Regions from separate parts of the Kribbella sp. VKM Ac-2566 genome, predicted to be linked through region 3. Evidence: riboswitches for the same ligand, from Rfam matches in the RefSeq annotation. Region 3 holds a riboswitch; each other region holds the start of a gene.
What was found. A riboswitch is a leader RNA that binds a small molecule or an ion and turns the genes downstream of it on or off. The one in region 3 is predicted to bind ZMP and ZTP.
Positions count from the first base shown of each region.

Region 1: linked by a shared signal. The riboswitch ahead of EV647_RS35780 (5-aminoimidazole-4-carboxamide ribonucleotide transformylase) and the one ahead of EV647_RS19320 (bifunctional 5,10-methylenetetrahydrofolate dehydrogenase/5,10-methenyltetrahydrofolate cyclohydrolase) in region 3 are both predicted to bind ZMP and ZTP.
Region 2: linked by a shared signal. The riboswitch ahead of EV647_RS32165 (glycine hydroxymethyltransferase) and the one ahead of EV647_RS19320 (bifunctional 5,10-methylenetetrahydrofolate dehydrogenase/5,10-methenyltetrahydrofolate cyclohydrolase) in region 3 are both predicted to bind ZMP and ZTP.

Region 1 is NZ_SODT01000014.1:394,950-398,187, reverse strand. Features, by position in the region: gene ilvD (dihydroxy-acid dehydratase) at 1-452, opposite strand, end outside; gene EV647_RS35785 (trans-aconitate 2-methyltransferase) at 498-1,217, shown strand; ZMP/ZTP riboswitch at 1,220-1,314, shown strand; gene EV647_RS35780 (5-aminoimidazole-4-carboxamide ribonucleotide transformylase) at 1,333-2,211, shown strand; gene EV647_RS35775 (AAA family ATPase) at 2,201-2,740, opposite strand; gene EV647_RS35770 (ubiquitin-like small modifier protein 1) at 2,805-3,086, opposite strand; gene EV647_RS35765 (exo-alpha-sialidase) at 3,096-3,238, opposite strand, start outside.
Region 2 is NZ_SODT01000013.1:301,528-304,765, forward strand. Features, by position in the region: gene EV647_RS32160 (DHA2 family efflux MFS transporter permease subunit) at 1-253, shown strand, start outside; gene EV647_RS32165 (glycine hydroxymethyltransferase) at 308-1,756, opposite strand; ZMP/ZTP riboswitch at 1,785-1,867, opposite strand; gene EV647_RS32170 (acyl-CoA dehydrogenase family protein) at 1,865-3,238, opposite strand, start outside.
Region 3 is NZ_SODT01000010.1:197,823-201,060, forward strand. Features, by position in the region: gene EV647_RS19310 (prephenate dehydrogenase) at 1-558, opposite strand, end outside; gene aroH (chorismate mutase) at 566-934, opposite strand; gene EV647_RS19320 (bifunctional 5,10-methylenetetrahydrofolate dehydrogenase/5,10-methenyltetrahydrofolate cyclohydrolase) at 965-1,825, opposite strand; ZMP/ZTP riboswitch at 1,846-1,930, opposite strand; gene EV647_RS19325 (nitroreductase family deazaflavin-dependent oxidoreductase) at 1,976-2,395, opposite strand; gene EV647_RS19330 (NUDIX hydrolase) at 2,423-3,037, opposite strand; gene prcA (proteasome subunit alpha) at 3,034-3,238, opposite strand, start outside.

The sequences.
Region 1 (3,238 bases), on a different contig from region 3:
ATGATCGAACCGGCGTACAGGAACACCGACGCCAGATCGAGCCGGGCCGCGGCCATCAGCATGCCCGGCAGCGACTTGTCGCAGCCGGCCAGCAGGACCGAACCGTCCAGCCGCTCGGCCTCCATCACGGTCTCGACCGAGTCCGCGATGATCTCGCGGCTGACGAGCGAGTAGTGCATGCCGACGTGGCCCATCGAGATGCCGTCGGACACGCTGATCGTGCCGAACTCGAGCGGGTATCCAGCGGCCGCGTGCACGCCGTCCTTGACCGCCTTGGCGAGCCGGTCCAGCGACAGGTTGCACGGGGTGATCTCGTTCCAGCTCGACGCGACGCCGATCTGTGGCTTGACCCAGTCGTCGTCCCCCATCCCGACCGCGCGCAGCATGCCTCTGCTGGCGGTCGCTTCCAATCCGTCGGTGACTGTCCGGCTGCGGGGCTTCACATCGACCATGCCGCCCACCCTATTCCTGGGTCGCCGCCCAGTAAGGTGCGGTGGGTGATCGATGACCCGTACGGCGACCAGCAGTTGGTGGAGCTCTACGACCTGGACAACCCGGCCGGGGAGGATCACGACTATTACCGCGCTTTGGCCGAGGGCACTGCGAAGGTCCTGGACTTCGGTTGTGGAACCGGTCTGCTCACCCGCTCGCTGGTCGCGCCCGGGCGCGTGGTGATCGGCGTCGATCCGAGTCCCACCATGCTCGGGTACGCGCGGCGGCAGCCCGGCGCCGACGCCGTCACCTGGATCGACGGCGACCACCTGGTGGTGGAGCCGACCGGCGATGTGGATCTCGCGGTCAGCAGCGGCAACACGATGATGCACGTCGCGGAGCACGCAGCCGCGGTCGCTGCGCTGGCGGCCGCGCTGCGTCCCGGTGGCGTGCTCGCCTTCGAGTCGCGCAATCCGGCGGCACGGGCGTGGGAGCAGTGGACGAGCGAAGCGACGTACGGCGAACGGGACACGGTGGCCGGGCACCTGAAGGAGTGGCTCGAGCTGATCGAGATCGCGAACGGGCGCGTGACCTTCGACGCGCACAACGTCTTCGAGGACGGGCGCGACGCGGTCTACCGGAACGTTCTGTACTTCCGTTCTGCCGACGAGATCACGGCTGATCTGCGCGCGGCGGGCTTCTCGGACGTCGTGATCGAAGGCGGTTGGCACGGAGAACCGTTGACCGAGGCATCACGTCTGCTGGTGGTGCGCGCGACGAAGTAGGCTGGGCGCACCGCGACTGGCGAGGGTGGAGTACCACCGGGGAGCGGGTGTGTTCGTACAGTGTTCGTACAGGGCGTCGTCCGCCTGGGCGCCTCCGATCCGATCGGAGGTCCTGATGCGTTTGCGGTACGGCATGAATCCTCATCAAGCGGCGAGCCTCGACTCTGCGCCGTTCACGGTGGTCGCGGGTGAGCCGTCGTACATCAATGTTCTCGATGCGCTGACCGGATGGCAGTTGGTGCGGGAGGCTGCTGAGCGGTTCGGCGTACCGGCTGCGGCGTCGTACAAGCATGTGTCACCGGCGGGTGCCGCGCTCGGCGAGACGGTGGCGGCCGCGTACACCCGTGCGCGGGACGCTGATCCGAAGTCGTCGTACGGCGACTTCGTGGCGGTCTCGCATCCGGTGGATCTCGAGTTGGCCATGCTGCTGAAGCGGGTGGTGTCGGACGGGATCATCGCCCCCGGGTACGACGAGGGCGTGGTGGAAATCCTCGCCGCGAAGAAGCGCGGGACCTACCTGGTGCTGGAGGTCGACCCGGAGTTCGAGCCGCCGGCCGAGGAGGTGCGTGAGCTCTACGGAGTGCGGCTGACGCAGGAGCGTGATGCGCTGCCGGTGCCCCGCGACCTCCCGGACGACGTGGTGCTGGGGATGATCGTCGCCCGCTACACCCAGTCGAACACGGTCGTGATGGTGAAGGACGGGATGACCATCGGCATCGGCGCCGGGCAGCAGTCGCGGGTGGACTGTACGAGGCTCGCCGGTGAGAAGGCCGCACTCTGGTGGGCCCGCCGTTCGGCCGATCCGCTCACCGGTGTCTCGATGGTCTCCGACGGTGCGCTGCCGTTCACCGACAACGTCGTGGAGGCCCAGCGGTACGGCGTTTCGCACATTGCCGAACCGGGCGGTTCGATCCGCTCGCCCGAGGTGGCGGCCGCCTGCGCGGCAGCCCGGATCACGTGGTCGGAAACCGGGATCCGCCTGTTCAGGCACTGAGCAGATAGTTACCTGAGGCAACGGCTCCGCGGACCTCGGCCGCCGTCTGCTCCGCATCGAGCCGACTGGTGTCGATCGCGTGCGGCTCGAGGGCGCCGAGGTCCGCGAACGCACCGTGCAGACCGGTGAGCGCGTCGGCGTCCGTCAGCTCGGGGTGGGGCCGGTCTTGCCCGCGCCGCAACGTCGTACCGAGGTCTGGACGCAGTACGACGTACGACATCGTCCACTCCCCCGCCTTGGCGGCCTCGCGGAACGGGGCGAGGAACCAGGGCCCGATGATGCCGTCGACGACCACGTCGTACCCACCGCGCGCGTACACGCTCACCGTCGCGACGATCGCCTCGACGACCACCTCGTTCTGGCGGTGCGCTCCTGGCAGGTACGGCGCGATGAAGCCGGTGCGGATGCCGCGGTAGAACTCGTCGGTCGTCAGGTGCATCGTCGGCTGCGGCGCGCCGGTCGCGACCATCCGGGCCACGGTCGTCTTACCGGAGCCCGACGGGCCGGTCAGCAGGAGGACGTTGCTCATGCCGCCCGACGCTAACCAAGCCCGCCGCCGAACGGCAGTCTTTTGTTTTCGCCGGCGCGGGACGTCAGCCGCCGGCGACGCTCGGGAGGATGAGGAGCTCGTCGCCGTCGGTGAGCTTGGTCTCGAGCCCCGAGAGGTCGCGGATGTTGTCGTTGCCGAGGTAGATGTTCACGTGCCGGCGGACCGCGCCTTGCTCGTCGGTGAGGCGGCGGCGGAGCGCCGGGTGGTCGGCTTCGAGCGCCGCGAAGACCGAGGCGACGGTCGGCGAACCGTCCACCTCGACCTCCACGCGTTCGGCGCCGCCCGCGAACGGGCGCAGCACCGTGGGTAGGCAGACCGCGATCATCCGACCCCCTTATCCCAGCACCGCTGCTCGCACGGTGAGGACATCCGGCAGGTGGCGCGCGACCTCGGTCCAGCTGTCGCCGGCGTCGGCGCTCGCGTAGACGCAACCGTCCCGCGTGCCGACGTACACACCGGCAGGGTCGGCGGTGTCGA
Region 2 (3,238 bases), on a different contig from region 3:
CGCCGGGTTGCCCGCGCAGGCAGCCGACGCGGTGGAGAAGAGCCTGGCCAGCGGGCTCGCGGTCGCCGAGAAGGCTGGTTCGCCGGAACTGCTGGACAATGTCCGGGACGCGTTCGTCAACAGTCTCAACACCACGATGTGGGTCTCGGCCTGCATCGCCGCCGCCGGCGCGATCCTCGCCGCGGTCCTGATGCCCGCGAGAGCCGAGAAGCCCTCGCAGGATGCCCTGATGGGAGTAAAGCAGGACGCCTGACCAGACGAAGCAGCGCCCGCTCCCCGACACGAGGAGCGGGCGCCGCGACGTGCGTCAGCTGAGCTCGAGACCCGGGTACAGCGGGAACTTGTCGAGCATCTCGGCCGAAGCGGCCTTGGTCTTGTCGGCGACACCATCGGCCAGCACGTACTTCGCCTTGGACGGGGCGCCCGCCGCGGTCGTGGTCGGCGTGGTCGAGGACAGGACGTCGACGATCAGCTCCGCGACCAGGTCGAACTCGTCGCCGCCGAAGCCGCGCGTGGTGAGTGCCGGCGTACCGATCCGGACACCCGACGTGTACCAGGCGCCGTTCGGGTCCCGCGGTACGGCGTTCCGGTTCGTGACGATGCCCGCGTCGAGCAGCGCCGACTCGGCCTGCCGGCCGGTGATGCCGTACGACGAGACGTCCAGCAGCACCAGATGGTTCTCGGTGCCGTCCGTCACCAGCTTCACGCCACGCTTCATCAGGCCCTCGGCCAGCGTGACCGCGTTGTCGGCGACGGCCTGCGCGTACTCCTGGAACGACGGCTGCCGCGCCTCGGCGAGTGCGACTGCCTTCGCGGCCATCGTCTGGCTGAGCGGACCGCCCAGCACCATCGGGCACCCGCGGTCGACGGCGTCGGCGTACTCCGGCTGGCAGAGCACCATGCCGCCGCGCGGGCCGCGCAGCGACTTGTGGGTCGTGGTCGTGGTGACGTGCGCGTGCGGGACCGGGTCGAAGTCGCCGGTGAAGACCTTGCCCGCGACCAGGCCGGCGAAGTGCGCCATGTCGACCATCAGGGTGGCGCCGACCTCGTCGGCGATCTCACGCATCCTGGCGAAGTTGATCTTGCGCGGGTACGCCGAGTAGCCGGCGATCAGGATCAGCGGCTTGAACTCGCGCGCCTGCTCGGCAACGAGGTCGTAGTCGAGCAGGCCGGTCTCCGGGTCGGTGCCGTAGGAGTGCTGGTTGAACATCTTCCCGGAGATGTTCGGCCGGAAGCCGTGCGTCAGGTGACCACCGGCGTCCAGTGACATGCCGAGCATCTTCTGGTCCCCGAGCGCCTTGCGGAGCTTGGTCCAGTCCTCGTCGGTCAGGTCGTTGACGTGCTTCGCGCCCGCCTCGGCCAGTGCCGGGGACTCGATCCGCTGCGCCAGGATCGCCCAGAACGCGACCAGGTTCGCGTCGATACCGGAGTGCGGCTGGACGTAGGCGTGGGGCGCGTTGAACAGGGCCTTGGCGTGGTCCGCGGCCGCCTGCTCGACGGTGTCGACGTTCTGGCAGCCGGCGTAGAAGCGGTGCCCGATGGTGCCCTCGGCGTACTTGTCCGACAGCCAGTTGCCCATCGTGAGCAGGGTGGCGGGGGAGGCGTAGTTCTCGCTCGCGATCAGCTTCAGCGAGGACCGCTGGTCGGCGAGTTCGGCCTTGATCGCGTCGGCGATGGTGGGTTCCACCGCGGCGATCACCTGCAGCGCGTTGTTGTACGCGGCCGACGCGGCGGCGGCGTCGAAGGACTGAGTCATCGTTGTCTCTCCTGCGGTTGCAGTGGGTCGAAGGCACCCAGGCGCACGGTGCCGACGGGTTTCGCTCCCCGGTGGTTCTCCACCTTCAGCGCGCCAGTCGCGACTCGCTCACCCTATCGTGCGTTCGACAATGCCAGCGAACGGTGTGGTCCGTGGCAGCGTCCCGAACACACCGCCCCAGTCGTTGGCCAGCCGGGACACCACGAACGCGTCCGCGACCTCCGGCGTCGAGTGCCGGATCAGCAACGAAGCCTGGAGACACAGGGCCATTCGCGCGGCCAGTCTGCGAGCACCGGCCTCGGCGTTCTCGATGTCAGCAAGCGCTTGCAGTACGTCCTTGACCGCCGCATCGAGCCGCGCATCGGCACCCTGCACCGAGCCGACCTCGAGCAGCCACGCCTCGAGCGACTCCGGCCGGCGGAGCGCACGCAGTACGTCGAGCGCGTTGACGTTGCCCGATCCTTCCCAGATCGAGTTCAGCGGCGACTCCCGGTAGAGCAGCGGCAGCCCGGACTCCTCGACGTACCCGTTGCCGCCGAGGCACTCCAGCGCCTCCGCGACCATGAACGGCGTCCGCTTGCACACCCAGAACTTCGCGAGCGGCAGCCCGATCCGCCGGAATGCTGCTTCCTTCGGGTCTGAGGAATCCACTGCGGCAGCCAGGCGCATGGCGAGCGCGGTGGCTGCCTCGCTCTCCAGCGCGAGATCGGCGAGCACGTTCTGCATCGCGGGCTTGTCGGCGAGCAGGCCGCCGAAGGCCGACCGGTGCTGCGTGTGCCAGCTCGCCTCGACGAGTGCGCGCCGCTGGAGCGCGGCCGAGCCGAGCACGCAGTCCAGCCGGGTCGCCGCGACCATCTCGATGATGGTCCGTACGCCGGCGCCCTCGTCCCCGAGGCGGTACCCGATCGTGCCGTGGAACTCGACCTCGCTGGAGGCGTTCGAGCGGTTGCCGAGCTTGTCCTTCAGCCGCTGCAGGGCGAACGGGTTCCGGTTGCCGTCGGCAAGGACCCGCGGTACGACGAAGCAGCTCAGCCCGTCCGGCGCCTGCGCGAGGACCAGGAAAACGTCCACCTGCGGGGCCGAGCAGAACCACTTGTGCCCGTTCAGCTGGTACACGTCGCCGGCGGGCGTCGCCGTCGTGAGGTTCGCCCGTACGTCGGAACCGCCCTGCTTCTCGGTCATCCCCATCCCGGCCAGGACGCCGTTCTTCGACGCGGCCGGCAGCCGGCGTACGTCGTACTGCGTGGAGGCGAGCTGCGGGACCCACTCCTTCGCGAGTTGCGCGTCCGCCTTGAGCGCGGGCACGGCGGCGTACGTCATCGAGATCGGGCAGCCGTGGCCAGGCTCGACCTGCGACCACAGGTAGAACCCGGCCGCGCGGGTCAGGTGCGGTGAAGGGCGCTCGCTCGTCCACGGCGCCGCTTGCAGCCCGAATCCGACGGCCTGCTCCATCAGCCAGTGCCACGACGGGTGGAACTCGAC
Region 3 (3,238 bases):
CGACATCAGGTGCGGGAGGTGCGAGACCCGGGCGACGCCGAGGTCGTGGTCCTCGACCGACAGCTCCACCGTCCGGGCACCACAGGCCTCGGCGAGCCGGCGTACGAGATCGATCGCTTCCGGAGCGCTCGTCGCGTGCGGGGTGATCGCCCAGGTGGCTCCGTCGAACAGGTCGGCGCGTGCGGCCAGCGGGCCGTTGCGCTCGGAGCCTGCCATCGGGTGACTACCGACGTACCGGCTGACGTCACCGGTCAGCCGGCGCGCATCGGTCAGCGGCTTGGACTTCACACTGGCCGCGTCCGTGACGATGGCCTGAGTCGCCTCCAGTTGCTCGGCGACGACGGCGCCGACGTGGTCCGGCGGTACGGCGACCACGACCAGCTGCGGCTCGATCTCGACCAGCCGCGAGCCGGCGCCGATCCGCTCGGCCATCAGCGCGTTGTCCGGGTTCCCGTCGACGAGCTCCACGACCACACCGAGCCGTGCCAGCGCGAGACCGATCGACGTACCGATCAATCCGGTGCCGACAATGCGAACCGGCCCGCGCAACTCACTCACTGTGCCCTCACTGGGCGCCGGTCAGGTCCGGGCGGAGCGCGACTGCTCCGTGCAGGTAGACGTGCTGGATCTTGTCCCGGGACCGCGGCGTCTCGGTGTGCACCATCAGCCGCACCACCCGCGGCAGCGCATGCGGCACCGGGATCTCCTGCATGCACATCAGCGGTACGTCGGTCAGCCCGATCTGCCGGCCCGCGACGGCGGGAAACTCCGAACGCAGGTCCGACGTGACGGTGAACAGGATGCTGATCAGGTCCTCGTTCTCCAGATCGTTCGCCTCCAGGACCGCCTTCACCAGCTCCGCGGACCGCTCGAGCAGGTGCTCGCGCTCGTCCACGTCCAGCTGGGTGGCACCCCGGATCGCCCGTACCGCCACGTCCGCCTCCTTAGATCTTGTCCCCCAACCCTAGGCCAGAGTAGTCAAAGAGTGGACAGCCGTCTCAGCGGCGTCGACCGTCTGCTCCAGCAGCAGCGCGATCGTCATCGGCCCGACCCCGCCCGGTACCGGCGTGATCAGCCGGGCCACCTCGGTCGCCTCCGCGAAGTGCACGTCGCCGACGTTGCCCTCCTTGTACCCGGCGTCGACCACGACCGCGCCCGGCTTCAGCCAGTCGCCGCGGACGAAGTTCGCCTTGCCGACCGCGGCGATCACCACATCCGCGGTCCGGACCAGCTCGGGCAGGTCCCGGGTCCGGGAGTGCGCGTACGTGACGGTGGCGTTCGATGCCAGCAGCAACATGCCGGCCGGCTTACCGAGGATCGGGCTGCGGCCGATCACCACGGCGTGCGCCCCTTCGAGCGGTACGTCGTACGCCGCCAGCAGCCGCATGATCCCGCCGGGGGTGGCCGAGCGGAAACCCGGATCCCCGAACGCCATCGCCGCGAACGACCGCATCGTCACGCCGTCGACGTCCTTCGCCGGGTCGATCGCCTCGAACGCGGACCGCTCGTCGATCTGCGCCGGCACGGGGTGCTGCAGCAGGATCCCGTGCACGGCCGGGTCCTCGGAGAGCTTGGTGATCTCCGCGACCAGCTCCGCGGTGGAAGTCTCGGCCGGCAGTACGACGCTCAGCGACGCGATCCCGGCCTTCTTCGAGCGGTTCTGCTTCATCCGCACGTACGTCGCCGACGCCGGGTCGTCACCGACCAGCACGGTCGCCAGACACGGCTGCACGCCGTACCTCTCCTGCAGGACCCGTGCTCGTTCGGCCGCCTTGGCGACCATGTCGGCGGCGAGGTCGGTCCCGATCATCAGTTCTGCGCTCATCGGCGCACTCCTCTGCGTCAGAAGTGTGCCCAGGCGCGCGGCGAAGCCGGATGGCAGACCGTTCCCCGGTGGTCGTCCACCTCAGCGCCAGTCGCGGTCCGCTGTCAGGATACCGGCCCGCTCGCCGCGCCGATCAGCTCGCCTGGATTCCTACGCGCGCTTGAGCTCGAGCACGGGGATGGTGCGAATGCCGGCCGTACTGCGCTCGTAGTCGGCGAAGCCGGGATACCGCCGGGCCTGCTCGGCGTAGATCCGGTCGCGCTCGGCGCCGGTCACTTCCTTGACGATCACCTCGTACGTCTCGGTCCCACGCTCGATCGTGGCCTTGCCGGCTGCGGTGAGGTTGCGGTACCAATCGGGGTTGGTGGGGGCGCCGCCTTTGCTCGCGAAGACGTAGATCAGGTCCGGGTGGCTGTCGTCGGCGAGGTACATCGTCGGAGCGACGTACTCCTGCCCGCTCCGACGGCCGTAGTGGTGCAGCAGGACCATCGGTGCGCCCTCGAACTGCCCACCGACTTTGCCCTCGTTGTCCCGGAACTCGGTGATGATGTTGGCGTTCCAGTCGCTCATATCGATTCCTCCACAGATTGCTGGTTGCTAGAGCAAACCTGCGTGGTCCAACGCGAGATAGGCGGCGTCGATTCCCGTCATCGCACCGGGTGTGCGCAACTCCGCACGGAACGCGTCCAGGGACAGCTCGACCGGGACACAGTCCTCGGTCTCGTCCAGTTGCTGTTTCCCGTCGGGGCGGCAGCCGCGGGCAATCGCGACGTACTTGCGGTACGTCGACGAGGCCGCCGACCACTGCCAGCCGACGACTTCGAGCGACTCGCAGACGTAGCCGGTCTCCTCCTCGAGCTCCCGGACACCTGCCACCGCGGGGTCTTCGCCGGGCTCGACGTACCCACCTGGCAGATTCGTGACGACGCGGTCCGGTCCGGCCCGGAACATCCGCACCGTGACGATCCGGCCCTCAGGCGTCAACGGCAGCACGGTCACGCCGGACGTGATCCCGGCGTCGGACTTCGGGCCGAGCACGTCCCAGTCGACCTCGCGCCCGTCGGGCATCCGGTACCGGCGCAGGTTCACGCTCAGGAACCGGTGGAACCCCGTCTCCTCCCCCAGCAGCTCCCAAGGTGCCGGGTCGGCCGGACGAGACAGCTCAGCCGCCACCTTGTCGGTAGCGGCTGAGTTCTCGATCTGGTCCGTCACAGCGGACGGTCGTCGTCCGAGTCTTCCGGCGGCGCTACCGGTGCGTCGTCCGCCGGCGGTGCGACTGGAGTGTCACCCGTAGACGACTCACTGGAGTCACTCGCGTCCGAACCCGGGTCCGACTCCGATTTCGCGTCCACCGCCGGGCTGGACTCGCTCAGGATGCCGGCCAAAGACTCCTCGGAGATGCGCTTGAACTTG